4 regions of the Mesobacillus sp. genome follow, and region 2 is predicted to be linked to each of the others. Evidence: a T-box and tRNA genes for the amino acid it is inferred to sense, from the RefSeq annotation. Region 2 holds a T-box; the other regions hold tRNA genes.
What was found. A T-box is a leader RNA that pairs with one kind of tRNA and senses whether it is charged. The one in region 2 lies ahead of argS (arginine--tRNA ligase), so its partner is inferred to be a tRNA-Arg.
Positions count from the first base shown of each region.

Region 1 (3,115 bases), on a different contig from region 2:
ATATTATGTCCCACCTGCGGTAAAAAAAATCACCCCTGCTACAGATTTCATTCTAACAGGAGTGAAAACTCAATTCAACTAATAAACTCAAGGTTTTTTCTTGTAAACGCTTCACTTATGAACTTTTTGTTCACAATGCCATATTGGATCTCTTCCCCGTCCAGTTCCACGACTGGAATCATGATTCCGTATTTTTCAACCAGGTCATCATCGAGGTCGATATTGATTTCTTCTATTGTAAAATTAAAGTTCGTCTGGAGGTCTTCGAGAATCTCCCTGGCTGTTTCGCATAGGTGGCAGCGCGGGCGGGAGTAAAGTTTTACGTTTTTTTGCATTTTTTGTGGCTCCTCGCTGTTATTAATCAAACCGTTTTCTTTTAGAAGAAGAAGGAATGCCCAGCTGGTCGCGGTATTTGGCAACCGTTCTCCGGGACACAACCATGCCTTCCCTTTCTTTCAGGATGCCAGCGATATCCTGATCCGAAATCGGCTTTTGTTTATTTTCTTCTTTTATTAAAAGCTCAATCGCCGCTTTTACTTTTTGCGATGAAGCCTGTTCATTTTCCGTCGTTTGCAGGGCGCTTGTAAAGAATGATTTCAGTTCATAGGTTCCGGAGGGGGTCTGGATATATTTTTCCCGGACTGTACGGCTCACCGTTGATTCATGAATATCAAGTTCTTCAGCGACTTCCCTCATTGTCATCGGGTTTAAGTGGGCTGGCCCAACCAGAAAGAATTCCCGCTGTTTTTCAATGATTTTCATTGAAACTTTAAGGAGCGTTTCCTTTCGCTGCTCAAGGCTCCGCTGGATCCATTGGAAGTCTCCCTGCTTTTCCTGGAGGAATTTATTCACTTCCTTGTCCTGGTGGCTCGAGAGCTGCCGGTAATACCCTTCGTTGAATGAGATCTTCGGAATCAAGGCATCAAACACGCTGACACTCAGCTCGTCTCCATCCCGCTTCACGACAACATCGGGAACAATATATGCGGATTTCTCTCTTTGAAAAATCGCGCCCGGCTTCGGGTTAAGCTGCTGGATACAGTCATGGACCTTTTGGATTTCCGTAATATCAACCTCCAGCATCTTTGCGATCGCCTTCCACTTTTTTTCGGCAAAAAGCAAAAAGTGCTCAGTTATAACCTTGATCGCCAGTTCATTTCCAGGTGAAAAAGGTTTGCGCTCGAGCTGCAGGTATAAGCACTCCTGTAAATCCTTCGCCGCGATTCCCGCAGGATCCAAAGCCTGCAGTTTTTCAATTGCTTCATCAATTAAATCCTCGGACACGCCGAATCGTTTTGCTATCGCTATTCTTTCTATTTTAAGGTAACCGTTTTCATCTATACTGGCAGCTAATGCGTGTAAAATTTGTTTTTCCTCTGGTGTCGCGTCAAGCAGATTTAATTGAGACATCAGATAGTCTTCAAGAGTTTCAGTCTCGTGAGACCCAATTTGATCAATCAGGTTTTTCTGGTCACGCTCAAACGTCCGCTTTTGCGTCTTTCTTGTGCGGTCCATATTGGTATCAAAGTTTTTTATATTTTTGAAGTCCACTTGAATCAGGGGATTTTCCATCGATTTAGTTTCAAGGAAAGCCGCAAGCTCCTGCGCAGAGTACTGCAAAAGCGCAATCGCCTGGGTAAGCTCTTGCGTCATTGCCAATTTTAAAGTCTGCTTCTGCCACAATCCAGCTTTAAGATCCATCCAAATCACCCCCGCCATTTATTTTACATGATAAACAGGCATTGGTGTATGGAAAGAATTTGGTATCGGTTACAAAGTTGGTGAGGTGGTGATTCGGCGAGGTCAAAATGCGGATGCCATAAAAAGAGAAAAACCCCTTGCCTGTTGGAACAGACAAGAGGTTTTGGCAGCGCCCTCGGCAGGAATCGAACCCACATCTCAAGAACCGGAATCTTACGTGCTATCCGTTGCACCACGAGGGCAAATATAGTGTGGCTTAAACGCTGAGCAAGTTAGCGTTACGCTTACCTATTATAGGGGAAGTTCTGCTTCTTTGCAAGGAAGATTTTATGGAAGGTGGTGAGTTCATGTCGGAGTAAGGATGAATCGGCGGATTCATTTATGACTTTTTTTTAAAAAGCTATGGTATGTGCTATGGGGATTCTATAGGGCATTCAACACGCAAAATCTCTTGGCGATTTCCTATCCGACTTCTATAAGACATTCGATATGGAAATCCTCAGTTAAATGTCCTTTGCGAGATTTCTATAAGACATTCAACAGTCAGATCCACTCATGGGTGTCCTTTAGGGGGGGCCTATAAGACATTCAAGAGGAAATTTCCCTCGGGAATGTTCTTTAAGTGGCTTCTATAAGACATTCAACACGAAGACCCTCTTAGGAATGTCCTTTACACGGCCTCTATAAGACATTCAACACAGAAATCCACTCCGCTATGTCCTTTAGCAGGCTCCTATAAGACATTCAACACAGAAATCCACTCCACTATGTCCTTTAGGCGGCTCCTATAAGACATTCAACACGGCAATCCACTCCGCAATGTCCCTTACAAGAACTTTATGAGACATCCATCAAGGAAATCCTCAAGCGAATGTCCTTTACACAGACTCTACACGAAATAAAACCCCTCTAAATTAAGCCATCAACATTCACTCCAATTGTTTAAAAAACCCAACTATGGGTAAGATGGATACGGTACAGTAGTTTGGTCGTGAAGAGATTATTGTCGAACATTTATTGAGGGCGTTGCAAGCGATTTGTTTGACCTTTATTGACCATGCGTGTATCATTAAAATACATAGCTAAACTGGCTGAGGAACCATTTGCTGCCAGATTGCTTAATTGCCTTTTCATGGCATTGAAGACCTTATGCTAAAGGAGGAAAACAAACATGAACTTGATTCCTACAGTTATTGAACAGACGAATCGTGGCGAACGTGCGTATGACATTTATTCCCGCCTTTTGAAGGACCGCATCATCATGCTGGGAAGCGGGATTGATGACCATGTGTCCAATTCAATCGTAGCGCAGCTTTTATTCCTGGAAGCTGAGAATCCGGAAAAAGACATATCCATCTACATCAATAGCCCTGGCGGCAGCATCACTGCTGGTATGGCAATTTATGATACAATG
Region 1 is NZ_JBYNSB010000023.1:209,387-212,501, reverse strand. It holds gene AC3EBE_RS09125 (glutaredoxin family protein) at 75-335, opposite strand; gene rpoN (RNA polymerase factor sigma-54) at 358-1,701, opposite strand; tRNA gene AC3EBE_RS09115 (tRNA-Arg) at 1,872-1,943, opposite strand; gene clpP (ATP-dependent Clp endopeptidase proteolytic subunit ClpP) at 2,873-3,115, shown strand, end outside.
Region 1: it has a tRNA-Arg gene. The T-box ahead of argS (arginine--tRNA ligase) is inferred to sense a tRNA for this amino acid. The anticodon was not compared.

Region 2 (3,115 bases):
AAAGATGATAACATTTGAATATTCGTATCCAAAGCAGGAGGAGTAGTGCAGTAATAAGACAGGTTCGAACCCTTTTTTAATAAAGCATTTTCGCAAAGATTGTGGCCTTCATCAATGTTGAATTAAAATCCTGTTACACTGCGTTCCAGGCGCGCAGACTCCTTCGGGATGGAGCGGGACAGGTGAGACCTAGGTAGAAATGGCCCGAAAAGAAGGGTCATTTTACCCCGCAGGAGCTAAAGCGACGAGGAGGCTCACCGCACGCCCCAAGAAAAATTTGCTCTTGAAAAAGCCGGCAATTGGGCTTTTTCATAATTTTTCAGAGGAAAGCGAAGCCCCTGGAACGGAAAACAACAGCGTTTTACTGCAAAGCCCTTTTTAAAAACATAGGGTTACCTTTTATAAAAATGGGAGTTCTCTTTCAAAATATATATAGAATAGCAACAAATTATAAGAAAAGAGCCTTTAATAAAGATACTATAATATCCCAATGTTGATTTTTAAAAAAGGGTTTTTAGTTTCTAACAGCGAATAAAATTAAACAGTAAAAGCCAGATAGTTTAATACGACTTTATATATTCAAATTTAAAACAATTGCCATCATGCAAGATAAAAAAGAGATCTAACAGCTGTTTTTGAGAGGAGCAGGATGATTGATCAACTTAGTGCCTGTTAAGCAGGAGGATGAAAGAATTCTCCATAATATCATGCAATTTTATATTTATGAATTCACAATGTTTCAGGACATCAGGCTCGAGGAAAATGGCAGCTTTGCTCCGTTTGACTTGACAGCCTATTGGAACGATCCGGATTTGCACGCTTACTTTATCGAATACAAAGGTGAGCTGGCGGGATTCGCGTTAATCGAAGCCGGAACGGAAGGAGCACCAAATATCATTCGTGAATTCTTCATTATGAGAAAATTTAGCCGTCAGGGACTTGGTCAGGATGCCAGTTCAAAGATCTTCAACCTGTTCCCTGGTACTTGGAGTGTCACTCAGGTAGAAAAAAACAAGCCAGCAACAGCATTTTGGCGCAAGATAATCAATAAATACACGGACGGAAACTATACAGAAGAACTTGATTCCAGGAATCGCCCTACCCAACTGTTTCAATCAAAGCTTCTGACGAAATAATCCTTGCAACAAGAACAACCTTGTCATATAATGGTAAAAATATTCAATCGATGAAAAAGAGAGTAGTTATTCAATGTCTTTGTTAGCGAGCCGGGGAGAGTGGAAGCCTGGCAGGACGGGATAATGAAGCGCACTTTTGAGATGCATTCCTGAAGTCAGTAGGGAATGCCGGAATGATGGTTCCGTTATCAAAGCAAGCAGGTTCCTGATTAGGAACAATTAGAGTGGTACCGCGGGATTAGACTCTCGTCTCTTTTTAGAGACGGGAGTTTTTTATTTTCAGAGGGGGAATGGACATGAATTATAAACAGCAATACGCAGCGAGGATTGCTGCTGGTCTAGATGAAATACAGTCCGCTGCAGAAATTGAGCAGCTTATAGAAAAACCTAAATATCTGCACCAGGGAGATTTAGCCTTTCCGTGTTTTCAACTGGCAAGAATGAAGAAAAAACACCCTGCAAAAATAGCTGAACAACTCAGCAGTAAACTTTCGGCCGATGACTCGATTTTTTCAAAAGTGGAGCCAGTAGGTGGTTATGTTAACGTATTTCTGAATAAACCTGCAGTAACCTATGAGGTTCTTTCGGCTATTTGCAAAAGGAAGAATCAATATGGGTATCAAAATATCGGCGAGAATGCCAATATAACGATAGATATGTCATCTCCGAATATCGCCAAGCCTTTTTCAATGGGACATCTCCGTTCAACAGTGATCGGAAATTCAATTGCCCTTATCTTGGAAAAAACCGGTTGGAAACCAGTGAGGATTAATCATTTGGGTGATTGGGGAACTCAATTTGGCAAACTGATAACAGCATTTAAGCATTGGGGAAGCGAGGAAGCGGTTAAAAATAACCCAATTGCCGAATTGCTTGCACTTTATATAAAGTTCCATCGGGAGGCGCAGCAAAAACCTGAGCTTGAGCAGGAGGGGCGGGACTGGTTCAAAAGGCTTGAGGATGGAAATCATGAAGCAATAGAACTATGGAAATGGTTCAGGGAAGAATCACTGAAAGAATTCACGAGAATCTATGAACTTCTGGGCATCGAATTTGATTCCTTCGCTGGAGAAGCATTTTATAATGATAAGATGGATGCTATCGTTCAAATCCTTGAAGAAAAAAGCCTTTTGCAAGAGTCCGAGGGAGCCCGAGTTGTCATGCTGAGTGAAAGTGATTTACCCCCTTGTCTGATAAAAAAATCAGATGGAGCCACATTGTATGCAACTAGAGATCTGGCAGCAGCGAAGTACAGATACGACAACTACCAGTTTGCCAAATCAGTTTATGTTGTAGGAAATGAACAAAGCCTTCATTTTAAACAACTGAAGTCTGTACTGGTTAAAATGGAATATGAATGGGCTGAAAACATCATTCATATTCCTTTTGGGATGATTCTCAAGGATGGTAAGAAAATGTCTACTCGGAAAGGAAAACTAGTCCTTCTCGAAGATGTCCTGAATGAATCGATTCAATTGGCACTTAAAAATATCGATGCAAAAAACCCGGGTTCAAGGAACAAGGAAGAAGCAGCCCAAATGGTTGGTACTGGTGCGATCATTTTTCATGACCTCAAAAATTTCCGGATGAATGATATTGAGTTTTCCCTTGATGATATGCTAAAGGCCGAAGGAGAAACAGGTCCATATGTTCAGTATACAAATGCACGTGCCAATTCCATTCTTCGGAAAGCTGGGAATGAGGTTTCTGATACCTACTTTACAGGAAGCTGTGAAGCTGAGTGGCCTGTCATAACCCAGCTGCTAGAGTTTCCCGGCATCATCAAAAGGGCAGCTGAGTACTATGATCCCTCATTAATAGCAAAATATATCATCACACTATCACAAGCTTTCAATAAGTATTATGGCGAAGTCCGGATTCTCGAGGAAAATCCTGAAAAAGAAATGCGCCTGGCATTGGTTTTTTCGGTGAATATTGTGCTTGAGGAAGGACTTAGACTGCTTGGGATCAGAGCACCG
Region 2 is NZ_JBYNSB010000025.1:66,547-69,661, reverse strand. It holds gene AC3EBE_RS09860 (hypothetical protein) at 1-46, shown strand, start outside; gene AC3EBE_RS09855 (GNAT family N-acetyltransferase) at 654-1,136, shown strand; T-box leader at 1,178-1,393, shown strand; gene argS (arginine--tRNA ligase) at 1,433-3,115, shown strand, end outside.

Region 3 (3,115 bases), on a different contig from region 2:
GTTCCCCACATCATCAATTACCGTCACTCTATCCCGAAATGACTCCCGATCCATTTCATCACCTCCGCAAAGTCCCTTATATTTTTCCCTTTCATGCTTCCGATATTTAATAAATACATTTTTTTCATAAAGTTGGTTAACATTATTATCATTGTTTTCCTGAATTTTAATGAATGAAATTCTTTGTTAATTTAAAATAAACTTTTAAATTTACATCTTTTTTTTCAACTATATAATATTGCTAACGGACTAGTGTTTGGAGGCGGCATTTTTGAAAACAGCAGGAATCATTGTTGGATCAACGATAGTATCATTTGCATTTAATTTTTTCCTGATTCCCCATGAAATAATGAGCAGCGGCATAAGCGGCCTCGCGATTATATTATCTATGCTTACTTCAATAAATACTGGAGTCTTCAACTTCCTATTGAACTTTCCTCTCCTGGTAGTTGGTTATCTAAAGCTCGGCAGGAGGTTCATCCTCTATACGATCCTTTCAGTTGTGACCATTTCATTAACTCTATATTTAATTCCAGTTGTACCGATTGCCGAAAATTCTATCCTATCATCAATTTTTGGAGGAGCAATCGCTGGCTTAGGGATCGGAATCATCTTTCGTTCCTCCGGATCATCCGGCGGGTTTGATATAATTGGAATGCTTTTGACAAGACGCAAGGATTTTCCGATGGGAACGCTATTATTCGCGATGAATTCCATTGTCATCTTATTATCCGGATTCCTCTTCAGCTGGGATGCAGCATTAAATACCCTTGTATCCATTTATGTTCTTGGAAAAGTAATTGATAAAGTACATACCCACCATGTAAAACTTACGTTGATGATCATTACTAGAAAAGGCGAGGAAGTAAAACAGCATCTGTTAAAGAATGTTTATAGGGGCGTAACTGTGATTGATTCAGTCGGCGGCTATTCAAAAGAAAAAAGCAATGTCATTTTGACGGTCATCTCTAGATACGAGCTTACAGAGGTGAAAAATCTTATAGAAGAAATAGACCCAGAGGCCTTTGTTAATATTACAGAAACATTAGAAGTTATGGGGCTTTTTCATCGTAAGCAACATCATTGAGACAAGTGATCGAGCCCTTATTGCTTGTAAGGGCTCGATTCAGCGAGATGAATAATCAGATTACAATTTCTTGCCTGTGAACTTTTCTTGGATTATTTTTCTTTTTACACTAAAAGTATCTTGAATTTTTTAAGGTGTCATTATATAATAATTGAGTCGCTAATATTCATATTTAATTACGTCTCAGTAGCTCAGTAGGATAGAGCAACAGTTTCCTAAACTGTAGGTCGGGGGTTCGAATCCCTTCTGGGACACTCAGCTAAAGCCTTTCTCACTCGAGAAAGGCTTTAGCTTTTATTTGAGAATATGTTTTCTGGTGCAGGAGTAACAAACAAACATTAGGCGTAATTTGGTACTGAAAGAACTAGCCTCCTCGAGTGAAAAATTGTCCGAAAGCGGCCTTGATTTTGACAGAAATAACACATCCATTGAAAAGTTGTCCAAAATAAAACCTGATTCTGAATGAAATCCATTACCCCAACATAATTCTGTCATCAACTCTATGATAAAACTACCTCAGTTCGCAATTTACCAAATACTATTTTCCAAGATAATAAGATTCGCAACAGCATCCCGCCAGACAACCGTAACCACCGCAGATAATCATATCTTCAGCAGCCCATGACTTATAAAGGTATGCCAATGGCACCAAAGTTTAGCTTCATCGGCTGATAGACCTTTCAACAAGCTATGGACCTTTACAGCCCTCTGCTGCTTTTGATTATTTTAATGCTGGAACTAAACTGTTGCAGCTTTCGTCTATATTACTGTGATACTTAATCACACCAGCAATTTCCAAAATGTATTAATTATCACCAGCGGGATTAGTTTGCAGGGTTTGTGGTATTTATACACCATGACCAATATTATTGAAGGGGATTATTCAATGAGAGCTAAAATTAAAGATCTTCCGTATTTATTCTTTTTGCTGGCGATGCCAGTATTGGGAATGATATATAAATTTCTGAATACGAATCCGCGCGATGCGGTGATCCTTTCAACCGACTTCGATCACCTCATTCCATTCCTGCCTGTTTTTATACTTCCATATATCATCTGGTACGCTTTTATTTTAGGCTATTTAATTTATTTCTGGTATAAGAACACAGCTGTCTACCTTAAAACATTAAGTGTTATAGTAATTGGAGAGCTTGTCTGCTTTGTCATTTACTTTTATTTTCAAACAACTGTCCCACGCCCAGAGCTCACTGGAAGCGGAATCCTGGTCGACCTCGTAGCCATGATTTATAATCATGACCGTCCCTATAATGCTTTCCCTAGCATTCATGTGCTAACTACCTTTGCGATCATGCTTGGCAATCTGAATATCCGGAACAAGCATATTTTCCATTCTACTTTTATTCCGGTAATGGGTTCTTTGATCATTATTTCTACTTTATTTGTTAAACAGCACTATATTCTTGATATGTTTGGCTCAATGTTCCTAACAGCCTTTATTTATGGGATTGTTTTCGAACTTTATCAGCTCAAGGCTACTAGTAAAGAAAATACTGTGTACCTAAAAGATTAATAAGAAAGGCCATCAAATGGATGGCCTTTTTTTATTCTTTCTCTTTGTTTCCTTCTTCACTTCTCACATCTGGCCTGACTGGATATAGCTCGTCTGCAGCTTCTGTCTGGAATTGATAATTACGGTTGTACTGTTGCCTTTCTTCTCCTTCAGATCCATTGCGTGCAATCTATTTATGGAAGAAATATTCAAATAAAGCAATCCCGGCTGCGGATATTAGAGAAGCTACAATCAGGCTATCACCATATGTCAGACTTTCCCCTAATATCCAAATAACCATAAAGGCAAGGCTAAAGTCTGCCAATGTGGCAATGATGTTATTCGTCCTTGGCAGTAAAAATAAATCCCCTATTATATAAGAAGCAAGACCAAGGACTAACGAAATCAAAAATACATTCGTCAACGACATGTCATACATAAGACCGAGGATGATGTATAGAAGCACAATACTTGAGAGAAATTTTACCGCTATCGCTCTAAAATGTTTCATGTATCCC
Region 3 is NZ_JBYNSB010000047.1:31,932-35,046, forward strand. It holds gene AC3EBE_RS18755 (DUF1292 domain-containing protein) at 1-54, opposite strand, end outside; gene AC3EBE_RS18760 (YitT family protein) at 272-1,087, shown strand; tRNA gene AC3EBE_RS18765 (tRNA-Arg) at 1,268-1,341, shown strand; gene AC3EBE_RS18770 (phosphatase PAP2 family protein) at 1,974-2,618, shown strand; gene AC3EBE_RS18775 (DUF2512 family protein) at 2,788-3,108, opposite strand.
Region 3: it has a tRNA-Arg gene. The T-box ahead of argS (arginine--tRNA ligase) is inferred to sense a tRNA for this amino acid. The anticodon was not compared.

Region 4 (3,115 bases), on a different contig from region 2:
AAAATGACTTCAACATTTTCCTTTTCCAACGCTTTTAACAGTAAATCTGCACCGCTTAGCCCGGTTGCATGGGACTTTTTTTCCTTCAAGGCCGCTTCCTGCAACATTTTTACAACTCCCCCCTAATTTACGAGTTTTTCAAGTAATCTTTACCAGGATCAAACAAAATAAAAAAGCCTGTTCCATCTCCATATGCCTGGCTGTGCCAGACAAAGGGATGGAATAGGCTTTAGCTCCTGTTCCACGGTACCACCCTTATTCACGCAAGATTGCGTGCACTCGTGACAGCCTAGGCTGCCGGTTTTGGTAACGAGTGATAGACACTCGGCAGATTTTACTTGGTTGCCCTTTCAAATCCGCGCTCCAGGGTGAGTTCATTTGATGCGGCATGGCCGGTTCTCAGCATTCCCGGCTCTCTGTTCATGCTTATCGCAAAAAATTACTTGTCCCTGTCTCCGCTTTTAACACTATGCAATTTAGCTGACTTGGTGTGCTTCCTGTTCGTAAACCTGTATTCCTTCCGCTACTACCTTCGCACGGAATTCACGCAGGATATTTTGCGTGTGTCTGCCTGGATTTCCTTCCCCGATGACTCTGCCATCAACTTTTACAACGGCAATGACTTCAGCTGCAGTCCCTGTCAGAAAAACTTCATCTGCGGTATATACATCATGGCGGGTAAACGGTTCCTCCTTCACCTCATACCCAAGGTCTCTGGCGATTTCAATTACTGCGTTTCTCGTGATCCCTTCCAGCGCACCTACATATCCTGGCGGTGTGAGGAAGGTGTTCCCTCTGACAATGAAAACATTATCAGCAGAACCTTCCGCCACATATCCCTGGTCATTCAGCATCAGTGCCTCGCTGACATTTGCGAGATGGGCTTCAATTCTTACAAGCACATTGTTCAAATAATTCAGTGATTTCACTTTAGGACTTAGCACATCCGGGCGATTCCTTCTAGTCGCGACTGTTACGATATCGAGGCCGCGCTCATAAAGTTCCTTCGGAAAAATAGCCAGCGGTTCAACAATGACCACGACATTTGCATTTGGGCATTTGTAAGGATCCAGTCCCAGGTCACCGACTCCTCTTGAAACAACAATCCGGATATAAGCATCTCTCAGTTTGTTCCGCTTTACTGTCTCGACTACGAGATCTGTAAAGTCCTCTTTAGAGTGTGGCATGTTCAGCATAATGGATTTCGCTGACCGATAGAGCCGGTCCATATGCTCTTCCATCCGGAAGATGTTGCCGCTGTATACCCGAATCCCTTCAAAAACACCATCTCCGTATAAAAAGCCATGATCATATACAGAAACCTTAGCATTTTCCTTGGTGACAAATTCACCATTCAAATAAATCCATTGCTCGGGCACGAATAACACTCCTTTAGTAAATAGACGCTTTAAATTATTAAAATTTAGTTTTAAAAAAATACAATTTTACTCAATTCGAAATTGATATAAAACTGTGTTCCCAATTGGCTGTGTACCAACTTGTTCTTATATTTGAGGATTATCTTACGCCCAATTTCAGCCCTCGTCAACCGGTATTTTTTAAATTATTTGATAATTTCGATTAGTTAGTTTATTTGTATACGCTTACATTGTTGATATATTCACATTTAAGAAAAAGAAAATTTTTTTTGCTGAAGCTAGATTTTATGGCGAATGATACTGCGAAACAGCGAAGATCAAAAAGAGGCTCATCCAGGAAAGGGCAAAAAAAAACTCACCTGCGATAGGTGAGTTTAAGGTATGTAGTTTAAATGGCGTCCCAGGAGAGATTCGAACTCCCGACCGCACGCTTAGAAGGCGTGTGCTCTATCCAGCTGAGCTACTGGGACATAATTGTTTTTTAAAGACAAGATTTATTATATTAGCCAAATGACTAAATGTCAACAGAAAATGAAAAACTTTTTTGAGGAAAGCCGGATGACTCCCCTCAAAAAAATATTATAGTGGTTTTATTGATTTTTGTGAAGGGAAAATTCCTGCCTCAAGCCGGGCAATTCACCCTTTTGGTACTCATAGATTCGCACAGTCGCCCGCTCGCCTTCAAGATCAAGGATGACATATGTCTGTTCCTTTCTTCCCCGCGGGAGCCTGATGCTCCCCGGGTTGATAAAAAGGACATCTTCAATCATTTCCGCACCAAGAAGATGGGAGTGCCCAAAACAAACAATCTCCGCTCCTGCTTCTTTAGCCTTATAAAATAAATTGACCAAAGTGCTCTTCACTGAGTATAGATGCCCATGTGTCACGAGGATTTTAGTCCCGCTGATTTCATGTATTTCTTCATCAGGAAAATCACCGTAAAAATCACAATTTCCTTTGACGGACTTAAAGTTTTTGATGGCTGGATCACTTTCAGCTAACTCAGAGTCTCCGCAATGAAGCATCAGATCAACATGCGAACCATGGAGCTGCCCGATGTGCTCAAGCATCTCCGCAGAGCCATGGCTGTCACTGACAATCAAAATTTTAGCCATGTTAAAAATCCCGCCCCTTTAGAGCCTTCTCTAATTCTTTTATAGCAATTGCCCGGTGACTGATTTTATTTTTTTCTTCGGAAGGAAGCTCCGCCATCGCTTTTCCCAATGAATCCACAAAGAAAATAGGATCATAGCCGAAACCGTTTGAGCCCCTCCGCTCCCGAAGGATATGCCCTTCACAAGTTCCAAAGACTGTCAGCGTCTCCCTGCCCGGTTCTGCCATCGCCAGTGAACAGCAAAATCTTGCAGACCGCTCGGAATCTGGCACCTCTTGAAGCTCTTTGAGTACCTTGTCGATGTTTGCCTCATCATCTTTTTCCAATCCTGCATAACGTGCAGAATAAACACCTGGACGGCCCTCCAGTGCATCCACCTCAAGACCTGAATCATCTGAAATGACTCTTGCTCCCAAAGCCCTGGAAATTGTTTCGGCTTTTAACACTGCATTCTCCTCGAATGTCGTTCCTGTTTCTTCAACATCCTCAAGCTCAGGAAAATCAATCAGCGTTTTTACCGTAAGGCCATATGGTAAAAACAGCTTCTCAAATTCCTTTGCTTTTCCCTTATTTTTTGTAGCGATAATGACTGTTTCCATTGAAGTACCTCTCCTAAGCCTTT
Region 4 is NZ_JBYNSB010000033.1:108,387-111,501, reverse strand. It holds gene ilvB (acetolactate synthase large subunit) at 1-107, opposite strand, end outside; T-box leader at 211-465, opposite strand; gene ilvE (branched-chain-amino-acid transaminase) at 477-1,379, opposite strand; tRNA gene AC3EBE_RS13125 (tRNA-Arg) at 1,773-1,849, opposite strand; gene AC3EBE_RS13120 (metallophosphoesterase) at 1,970-2,494, opposite strand; gene AC3EBE_RS13115 (XTP/dITP diphosphatase) at 2,496-3,092, opposite strand; gene rph (ribonuclease PH) at 3,106-3,115, opposite strand, start outside.
Region 4: it has a tRNA-Arg gene. The T-box ahead of argS (arginine--tRNA ligase) is inferred to sense a tRNA for this amino acid. The anticodon was not compared.